3 regions of the Acidovorax sp. JHL-9 genome follow, and region 2 is predicted to be linked to each of the others. Evidence: predicted binding sites of a transcription regulator. Region 2 holds the regulator's gene; each other region holds the start of a gene.
The links. Region 2 encodes FNR, which switches genes on or off when oxygen is low (the NO sensors DNR and NnrR bind a similar motif). Its sites were predicted from a motif close to TTGATNNNNATCAA; they were not measured.

Region 1 (3,273 bases), on a different contig from region 2:
CCTCGCGCAAAAACGCCCAGGTGGCCTGGATACGCGCCACATGCTTGTTGTCGGCCGGCATGGACATCCAGAACGTGCGCTGGAACCGTGCCAGCCCCGGCAGCACCGGCACCAGCGCCGGGTCTTGCGCCGCCACAAACGCCGGCAGCACGGCCAGCCCGGCCCCGGCACGTGCGGCCTCGTACTGCGCCAGAATGCTGGTGCTGCGCAGCGCAAAGTGCGCGGGTCGGTGCAGTTCATCGAGGATCTGCAACTCCTTGCTGAACAGCAAGTCGTCCACGTAGCTGATGAAGGTGTGGCCCCGCAGGTCGTCAGCCGTATGGATGGGGGCGTTGCGCTCCAGATAGCTGCGCGCGCCATAAAGCTGCAGCACATAGTCGGTGAGCTTGACCACCAGCACCGCGCCGCGCGCCGGGCGCTCCAGCGAGATCACGATGTCGGCCTCGCGCCGGGACAGGTGCACCAGGCGCGGCAGCGCCAGCAGGTCCACCACCAGCCCGGGGTGGCTCAGCGCAAAGCGGGCCAGCTGGGGGGCCAGGATCAGGTTGCCAAAGCCCTCGGTGGTGCCTATGCGCACCAGGCCATGCAGGCCCTGGCGCACGCCGGGCGCGGCGTTTTCCACCGCCAGAAAGGCCGCCTCCATGGCCTCGACCTGGGGCAGCAGCGCGCGCCCGGCCTCGGTCAGCCGGTGGCCGCCGGCCTCGCGCGCAAAAAGGGCCGATCCCACCTGTTTTTCCAGCGCCTGCAGGCGGCGCGCCACCGTGGTGTGGTCCACCGCCAGGCGGCGGGCGGCGCCCACCAGCGTGCCGGCGCGGGCCAGTTCCAGAAAGTAGCGCAGGTTGTCCCAGTCCATGGGCTCACCGTGCGCGACCTGGCGCGCGCTCGTGCAGCGGCGCGCTGGGCGCGCGGCTCAGGGCGTTGTTGCCCCGCACCAGCGTGCGCAACATGTCCATGAACACCGCACGCTGCTCGGGTGCCAGGGGTTCGAGCATGCGCTCCTGGGCGCGCAACATGCCGGGCTCCACCGCTTCCAGCAGGCGCCGGCCGTCGGGCGTGATGGTCAGTAGCCGTACACGCCGATCCTGGGGGTGGGTGTGGCGCTTCATCAGGCCACGCGATTCCAGGCGGTCGATCACGCTGCCAATGGTGGAGGTATCAAAGCCAATGGTACGGGCCAGCGTGCGCTGGTCAATGCCCGGCTCGCGCCCGACGGCGTTCAGCGCGGCGTATTGAACAGGCGTGATGCCATCGGCCTGCGTTTCCTCCAGAAACACCGCCACGGCGATCTGCTGCAGGCGGCGGATGTGGAAGCCAGGGAGGTTATCGACTTCTACGGACATGGCAAATTAAGGGTTTCCACTGATCTTGACTCGGATCATTTTAGCCCTACACTAATCGTCAGTGTACTTTTTATATGCACACGGTTTATTGATCTACATCAGTGGCACATTCAACGGAGACAGCGGCAATGAACGTTTTGAAAACTCCCACGGCACCGGTCCTGGTCGCTGGCGGTGGCATCGGCGGCGTGGCGGCGGCCTTGGCGCTGGCGCGCCAGGGTTACGCGGTCAAGGTGCTGGAGCAAGCCCCCCAGCTCGGCGAGATTGGCGCGGGCATCCAGTTGGGCCCCAACGCCTTTGCCGCGTTCGATGCGCTGGGAATTGGCGAGCTGGCGCGCGGCCGCGCGGTCTATACCGACGAAATGGTCATGCACGACGCACTGGACGAATGCCTGGTGGGCCGCATCCCCACCGGCGAAGCCTTTCGCCAGCGCTTTGGCAACCCCTACGCGGTGATCCACCGTGCCGACATCCACACCGCGCTGCTGGAGGGGGCACAAGCCCATGGCGCCATTGAAACGCTGACCGGCACGCGCATCGAGCGTGTGGAGCAAGCCGGCGACACCGTGACGGTGTACGACCAGCATGGCATGGCACACCACGGCCAGGCGCTGATCGGCGCCGACGGCGTGAAGTCCGTCGTACGCCAGCAGTACGTGGGCGATGCGGCCCGCGTCTCGGGCCATGTGGTGTACCGTGCCGTGGTCGAGAAGAATGATTTCCCCGAAGACCTGCGCTGGAACGCCGCCAGCATCTGGGTCGGCCCCAACTACCACCTCGTGCACTACCCGCTGCGCGGCGGCGAGCAATACAACGTGGTCGTGACTTTCCACAGCCGCGAGCAGGAGGAATGGGGTGTGCGCGAAGGCAGCCGCGAAGAGGTGCAAAGCTACTACCGCGACTGCTGCCCCCGCGCCCACCAGCTGATCGACATGCCCAAGAGCTGGAAGCGCTGGGCCACCGCCGACCGCGAGCCCATTGGCCAATGGACCTTTGGCCGCGCCACCTTGCTGGGCGATGCTGCCCACCCCACGCTGCAATACCTGGCACAGGGCGCCTGCATGGCGCTGGAAGACGCGGTGACGCTGGGCGAAGCCTTGAAGCGCTGTAACCAGGACTTCCCCAAGGCACTCTCGCTGTATGAGCGCTCTCGCGTGGCCCGCACGGCGCGGGTCGTGCTGTCGGCACGCGAAATGGGCCGCATCTTCCACGCCAAGGGCGTGGAGCGCCTGGTGCGCAACGACCTCTGGAAGAACCGCAGCCCCGAGCGCTTTTATGACGCCATGGAGTGGTTGTACGGCTGGAAGGTGGACAACTGCCTGGCCGACTGAGCGTGGCGCCATGCCCGTTCGTACCGCACCCCGTCGTCAACAGAAAGATTTCCCATGAGCGTGATTGATACCGTACCGTCGCCCGTCCGCCTGTCTGCCGTGGCGGCCCACGGCCAGCCCGAACCCACGCCGGCGCTGGAGCAGCTCTACCGCGGCTTCGAGCAGGAAATGCTGGTGCCGCTGTGGACACAGATCGGCGACCTGATGCCCGCCCACCCCCAGAGCAAGGCCAGCGCCCACCTGTGGCGCTGGGACCGGCTGGTCGAGCTGGCCGATGAAGCCGGCCGCATTGTGCCGGTGGGCCGGGGGGGCGAGCGCCGTGCCATCGCCCTGGCCAACCCCTCCCTCGGCGGTCGGCCCTTTGCCACACCCACCCTGTGGGCGGCCATCCAGTACCTGATGCCCGGCGAGGATGCGCCCGAGCACCGCCACACCCAGCACGCCTTTCGCTTCGTCGTCGAAGGCGAAGGGGTGTGGACCGTCGTGAACGGTGATGCCGTGCGCATGTCGCGCGGTGATTTTCTGCCCCAGGGCGGCTGGAACTGGCATGCCCACCACAACGCGGCCGACAAGCCCATGGCCTGGATCGACGGGCTGGACAT
Region 2 (3,273 bases):
CGCACCACGGGCAGCCGCCCCTGATCCAGATGGTCGTAGTACTCCTCCAGCGACTTGGCGTTCTGGCTGTAGGTCGCGCCCACCCGGCCGATCGCGGATACGCCCAGGGCGATGAGATCGCAGTCGGGCTGGGTGCTGTAGCCCTGAAAATTGCGGTGCAGGCGCCCCTGCCGCTTGGCAACCGCCAACGCATCCGTAGGCAAGGCAAAGTGGTCCATGCCTACATAGACGTAACCGGCATCAATGAACGCGTCCAGCGAACGCGAAAGCATGGTCACCTTGGCGGATGCAGCGGGCAATTCTGTCGAGATGATGCGCCGCTGCGGCTTGAAACGATCGGGCAAATGGGCGTAGGCATACAAAGCGATTCGGTCGGGGCGCAACTGGGCCACCTGTGCCAGCGTGCGATCAAACGACTCGGGTGTCTGGCGCGGCAGCCCGTAAATCAAATCCACATTGACCGACTCAAAGCCCAGCGCACGAGACGCTTCCACCAATGCAAACACCTGCTCTGCGGGCTGAATGCGGTGCACGGCCTTCTGAACCTCGGCATCAAAATCCTGCACCCCGAAGCTCAATCGATTGAAGCCGAGCTCCGCCAGCACCGCCAGCCGCTCCGAAGTGACCGTGCGAGGATCCACCTCGATGGAATACTCACCACCCGGCGCAAAGGTGAAACTGCGCCGCAGCGTTGCCATGAGCTGGCGCAGCCCGTCGTCCGAAAGGAAGGTCGGCGTGCCGCCCCCGAGGTGCAACTGGCTGACCACCTGTCCGGTGCCGCAGTGGGCCGTGTGCAGATCAATCTCGCGGCTGAGGTAGCGCAAATACACGTCGGCACGGTCATGGTGCTTGGTGATGATCTTGTTGCAGGCACAGTAGTAGCACAACGATTCGCAAAACGGAATGTGGACATACAGCGACAACGGCAGTGCCATGGCCGTAGCACCAAGCCGGCGCTGTGACAGTGCCAACACATAGTCCTCTTGCCCAAAAGCCTCCACAAACCGGTCAGCCGTGGGGTAGGAGGTATAGCGCGGTCCTGGAATGTCAAAACGGCGCAGAAGTTCTGGGGTAACAGCGGTCATGGGAAAATATCCTTGCGTGCATCGGTACTGTGCCGTACCCTTTGGCCCACGTCCTTGACCTTAATCAAGAAGACGAATGGGTACAGGGGGGACAATTTGATTCAAGTCAGCCGCCACGCGTGCACCACGGGACAATGGAGTCCCAGCAGATACAAGCCAATTACCCTGACCTGTCCAGGTCCCAGTGCCCATGAACCCGCAAACCATCAAAGTCGCCTGCTCCAACTGTAACCTGCGAGAACTGTGCATGCCCGTAGGCCTGAACGAGCAGCAGTTGCAACGCATTGACGATATCGTGGCAGTGCGGCGAAAAATCAAGCGGGGAGGTACGCTCTTTCGCAATGGAGAGTCGTTCACTTCTCTCTATGCCATTCGCACTGGTTTTTTCAAGACCTGCGTCGCTACCGAAGATGGGCGCGACCAGGTCACAGGCTTTCAGATGGCGGGTGAAATCATTGGACTCGATGGCATCGTCAACGACCATCACACCTGTGATGCAGTCGCCCTCGAAGATGCCGAAGTGTGTGTCATGCCCTTTGATCGCATCGAAGAACTATCGCGCGAAGTCACGGCGTTGCAACACCACGTTCACAAGATCATGAGCCGGGAAATCGTTCGTGAACACGGTGTGATGCTTTTGCTGGGCAGCATGCGCGCAGAAGAGCGCCTGGCCGCGTTCCTGCTCAACCTGGTGCAACGCCTGCATGCCCGCGGGTTCTCGCAGTCCGAACTGGTATTGCGAATGACACGGGAAGAAATCGGCAGTTACCTTGGACTCAAGCTGGAGACAGTCAGCCGCACGTTCTCGAAGTTTGTGGAAGATGGCACGGTAGAAGTCAAACAGCGCCATGTCCGCATTCTGGACACCGAGGCACTCAAGCGTATTGTCAACAACCAGCAGGCTTGTCACTGATCGCTGTTCAGGTATGGGCCGTCACGGGCATGACGATGCCTTGTGGCAATCGTCCGGTCGGGCATCCGGAGGCACGGGGCAGCGGTTGAGTTCAAAGGGTGACATGGAGAGCAGCGTTGTCAGCGCGCTGGCAGCCATGGTAATGATCCAGAACGCAAAGAACGCAAGGGTATAGACCCCCTGGCGGGACAGCGTCAATGGTTGACCGAGCCAATGAAGATCCTGTGGATCCACCATGGCGAAAACCAGCATTTCCAGGATCCCGGCCACCAGAAAAGCGGGCCATGCAATCCACATCAGGCGTTGTGTCCACATCGTGTGTTTCCTCGGGGTTGCGGGGAGCGTTTGTATGCGACCAGTTGGGACTCTCGTTCAGCGAGGCTGATCTACGGCAGGTGTCGCCGCATGGTTGCGGCCCTTGAGCGCAGGGGCCAAACTTTTCTCTGGCTGTGCCAGCGTCTGGTTGATCTCAATCCCTTTGCGGTAATAGTCCTCCTCGACGACGGGGTCCGGCCGACTCACGGCAAGCCACAGCGTAATGAAGCCGGCGATCACCACAATGACCGGTCCGGCAATCACCAGCCAGACATGCCCAAACTTCCACCATGGCTGGGGTCCGGGAGTAATAACGGGGCTGGTTGGCATGGAAGCTCCTCAGGTATCAGCATACAGGCCACAAGACGCCATGCAGCGCACAGCGTGACCTTCACTCAATTGACTCAGCGTGGCACCAGGAATATGGATTTCTCAGTCACTTTGCCGCCGCTTTCCAGTGCAGATATATCGAAATGAATCGCATGGGAACCAGGGGCCGCAGATCCATACGGTATCTGCAGTCGCACCGCGACCCAACGGGATTCTGCAGCACCAATGTCCACCTCCTGCTCCGAAGCCACTTCCAAGCCATCCAGCCCGCTCGCAGTAATGCGGTAGCGCTGTGCGGCCTCTGTGGCATTCATGATCTGCAGTCGATAGACATTTTCAAGCTTGCCCCCCGCAACAATGCGGGACAAGGCGGCACGGTCACGCACGATGTCCACCTTCAGGGGGGTGCGCGTGCTCAGGCTGGCCAGCATGCCCACACACAAAGCCACCAGAACCGCGGTGTAGATGAGCACGCGAGGGCGCAAGACATGGCGCAAGATTTGCGACTGGCTCCAGCGATGCAGAACACCATTCTGGGTCGAATACCTTATCAAGCCTCTGGGGTAATGCATCTTGTCCATCACGGTATTGCAGGCATCCACGCAAAGACCGCAGCCAATGCATTCATAT
Region 3 (3,273 bases), on a different contig from region 2:
TCGAACGCCTGCTGCTCAAGGGTTCCATCGTGGTCAAGAAGGCCTATTGCGACTGGGACCGCTACAAGGGCTTCAAGGCCACCATGCACGAGGCCAATTTCGAGCTGATCGAGATCCCCCATGTCCGCCAGTCGGGCAAAAACTCGGCCGACATCCGCCTCGTGGTGGACGCGCTGGACCTGTGCTACACCAAGTCGCACGTCAACACCTTCGTCATCATCAGCGGCGATTCGGACTTCTCTCCACTGGTCTCCAAGCTGCGCGAAAACGCCAAGCAGGTCATCGGTGTGGGCGTCAAGCAGTCCACCTCGGACCTGCTGATCGCCAACTGCGACGAGTTCATTTTTTACGACGACCTGGTGCGCGAGAGCCAGCGCGCGCAGGCGCGGCGCCAACCGCCCGATGCCGCGCCCATGGCCCGGCGCTCACCCGAGGAAGAGCGCAGCCGCAAGGAAGCGCAGGAGGTGCGCCGCACCCAGGGCATCGAGCTGGCGGTGGAGACGTTTGACGCCCTGCTCTCCGTGCGCGGCGACAGCGGCAAGATCTGGGCGTCCGTGCTCAAGGAAGCCATCAAGCGCCGCAAACCCGATTTCAGCGAAAGCTACTATGGTTTCCGGGCCTTTGGCAACCTGCTCGAAGAAGCCCAGCAGCGCGGACTGCTGGAGTTTGGCCGCGACGAAAAATCCGGCGCCTACGTGTTTCGCAGCACGGGCAATGCCGCCCCGGCGCTGCCCGACGCGACGGCAGAGCGGCCCGTGAGCAGCTATTTCCGGCAGCAAGCACCTGCCGCAGCGCCGCCTGCCGCAGTGGCAGAGCCCGCGCCGCCAGCGGCCCCTGCGCGCGGCCGTGGCCGCAACCGCACAGCGGCAACGCCGGCCGCCGAAGTGGCCGCGGAACCCGCCGCAACCGCGGCACCCGAAGCGCAGCCAGTGCCGCAAGCGCCTTCCAGCGCGGCCAGCGCATTGCCGCAGGCCGCAGCGGAAAATGATCCACAGAAGCCCCCAAAGGCCCCTGCCCGGCCCCGCCGACCACGCAAGCCACCCGCAGGCAGCACCGCCCCGTAATGCGGGGAGCTGTTGCCGCTTGCGGCCACAGCTCCCCGTCGCGCGCGCCTCAGCCCATGTCCCCGGCCAGCCGCACGCCCGCAAACTGCCAGCGCGCCGTGGTCGGGAAAAATCGCCCCGTCAAAAAAAAAGGCCGGCGCAGGCGCCAGCCCTTTTACCTTGGAGCCATGTGATGCCAGGCGCCGCGCAGGCAGCGCCTTCGCATCAGAAACGCCAACCGAGGCCCACGCCCACCAGCACGGGATCGACCTTGAAGGTGCCTGCCTTGGCGCCGCCCGCAAACACATCGGTCTTGATATAGACCTTCTTCACGTCGAAGTTCAGCGACAGGTTCTTGTTGAGTGGAATGTCCAGGCCCACCTGCAGGGCGCCGCCCCAGCTGTTGCGATCGATGCCCACGCCAGCGGGCAAGTTCAGGCTGGAAAAGCGCGTGTAGTTGACACCAGCACCCACATAGGGTTTGAAGCCGGGGGCATCAAAGTGGTATTGCAGCAGCAGCGAAGGCGGCAGGTGCTTGAGCGTGCCAATGTTGGTGCCGTTGGAACGCACGTCGTGCTTTTGGGGCACCGTGAGGACCAGCTCGGCAGCCACGTTCTTGTTGAAGAAGTACGTGATGTCGACTTCAGGAATCGTCTTGTTGTTGACCGACAGGCCCAGCCCCGTGCTGTCCTTGTTGGCGCTGTCCAGATGAACGGCGCGCACGCGCACCAGCCAAGGGCTTTCGGCCTGCTGCGCAAAGGCAGCGCCAGAGGTCAAGGCACACAGAACGGCGACAGCCAGCAGATTTTTTTTCATACAGAACTCGATGCGGTTGAACGGGGACAACCCCCGTACCGCCATTGAGCCTGTTAGCAAAATGGTCAACCTTGCCTCAGGTCAAACTCCTGGTAATTACCCTGAGCGTGGTGCGGCACACGCACCTCGGCATCAAGGGGCCGCGGCAGTGCCCTTGCGCAGCCGGTTCACCAGCGTCACGCCCGCCACCACCAGGCCGCCCATCACGATGCCGATCACGGCGTTGAGCAGGTTGGGAACCAGCACCCCCCACAGTCCACCCGCAGGCCAAAGCGCCGCCGCCGCACCCACGCCCTCCACGGCGTGGTGCAGTGCTGGAACCCCGTGCACCAGAATGCCGCCGCCGACCAGAAACATGGCCGCCGTGCCCGCCACCGAGAGTGCCTTCATCAACCAGGGCGCGGCGCGCACAATGCCTGCCCCCAGCGCACGGGCCGCTGCGCCGGGCTGGTTGTGGAGCCACAGCCCCAGATCATCGAGCTTGACGATACCCGCCACGAAGCCATAAACGCCCACCGTCATGACCACCGCGATGCCGGCCAGCACCGCCACCTGCTGCGCGAAAGGCGCACCGGCCACCGTGCCCAGGGTGATGGCGATGATTTCGGCCGACAGGATGAAATCGGTGCGCACGGCCCCCTTGATCTTGCCCTTTTCAAAAGCCACCAGGTCCACGGCCGGGTTGGCGTTGGCCTGGGCATGGCTTTCGTGCGCGGCCTCGTCCTGCTGCGGGCTGTGCAAAAACCTGTGTGCCAGCTTCTCAAACCCCTCAAAGCACAGAAATGCGCCGCCCACCATGAGCAGCGGCGTCACCGCCCAGGGCGCGAAGGCACTGATCAGCAGCGCCGCCGGCACCAGGATCGCCTTGTTCACCAGCGAGCCCTTGGCCACGGCCCAGACCACCGGAATCTCGCGCTCGGCGCGCACGCCAGTGACCTGCTGGGCATTGAGCGCCAGATCGTCGCCCAGCACGCCCGCCGTCTTTTGCGCCGCCACCTTGGTCATGACCGACACGTCATCGGCCATGGCGGCACTTTTCTTGGCAGCGACCTTGGTCATGAGAGCCACATCGTCGAGGACGGTGGCAATGTCGTCCAACAAGGCAAGAAGGCTGCCAGCGGCCATGGATCACTCCCAGAGTTTGACGAGATGTTTACATATAAAAATAGCGCCTAGCGCTTATACAGCATACGCACTAAGCTTCTATTTCAATAGCAAAAAACCGCTCACCCAACCCACTTGCGCGCGTTGCGCCAGATACGCATCCAGGCACTGTATTGCGCCTTGTCCTCGCTGGTCCAGCTCATCTGCACGTTGCGGAACACGCGCTCGGGGTGCGGCATCATGGCCGTGAAGCGGCCGTCGGCCGTGGTCACCGCCGTGAGACCGCCCGCGCTGCCGTTGGGGTTGAACG

Region 1: K225_RS0111355 (3-hydroxybenzoate 6-monooxygenase) is a predicted target of FNR. The motif match lies at 1,429-1,442, and genes of this name have one in related genera.
Region 3: K225_RS0109170 (OmpW family protein) is a predicted target of FNR. The motif match lies at 1,931-1,944, and genes of this name have one in related genera.

What each region holds. Positions count from the first base shown of each region.
Region 1 is NZ_AUEX01000015.1:26,708-29,980, reverse strand. Features, by position in the region: gene K225_RS0111365 (LysR family transcriptional regulator) at 1-853, opposite strand, end outside; gene K225_RS20725 (MarR family winged helix-turn-helix transcriptional regulator) at 858-1,340, opposite strand; gene K225_RS0111355 (3-hydroxybenzoate 6-monooxygenase) at 1,469-2,671, shown strand; gene K225_RS0111350 (cupin domain-containing protein) at 2,726-3,273, shown strand, end outside.
Region 2 is NZ_AUEX01000008.1:56,964-60,236, forward strand. Features, by position in the region: gene hemN (oxygen-independent coproporphyrinogen III oxidase) at 1-1,085, opposite strand, end outside; gene fnr (fumarate/nitrate reduction transcriptional regulator Fnr) at 1,276-1,998, shown strand; gene K225_RS0106640 (hypothetical protein) at 2,020-2,313, opposite strand; gene K225_RS0106645 (FixH family protein) at 2,371-2,643, opposite strand; gene ccoG (cytochrome c oxidase accessory protein CcoG) at 2,718-3,273, opposite strand, start outside.
Region 3 is NZ_AUEX01000011.1:85,092-88,364, forward strand. Features, by position in the region: partial or broken gene K225_RS22795 (NYN domain-containing protein) at 1-1,365, shown strand, start outside; gene K225_RS0109170 (OmpW family protein) at 1,269-1,859, opposite strand; gene K225_RS0109175 (DUF808 domain-containing protein) at 1,992-2,984, opposite strand; gene purL (phosphoribosylformylglycinamidine synthase) at 3,086-3,273, opposite strand, start outside.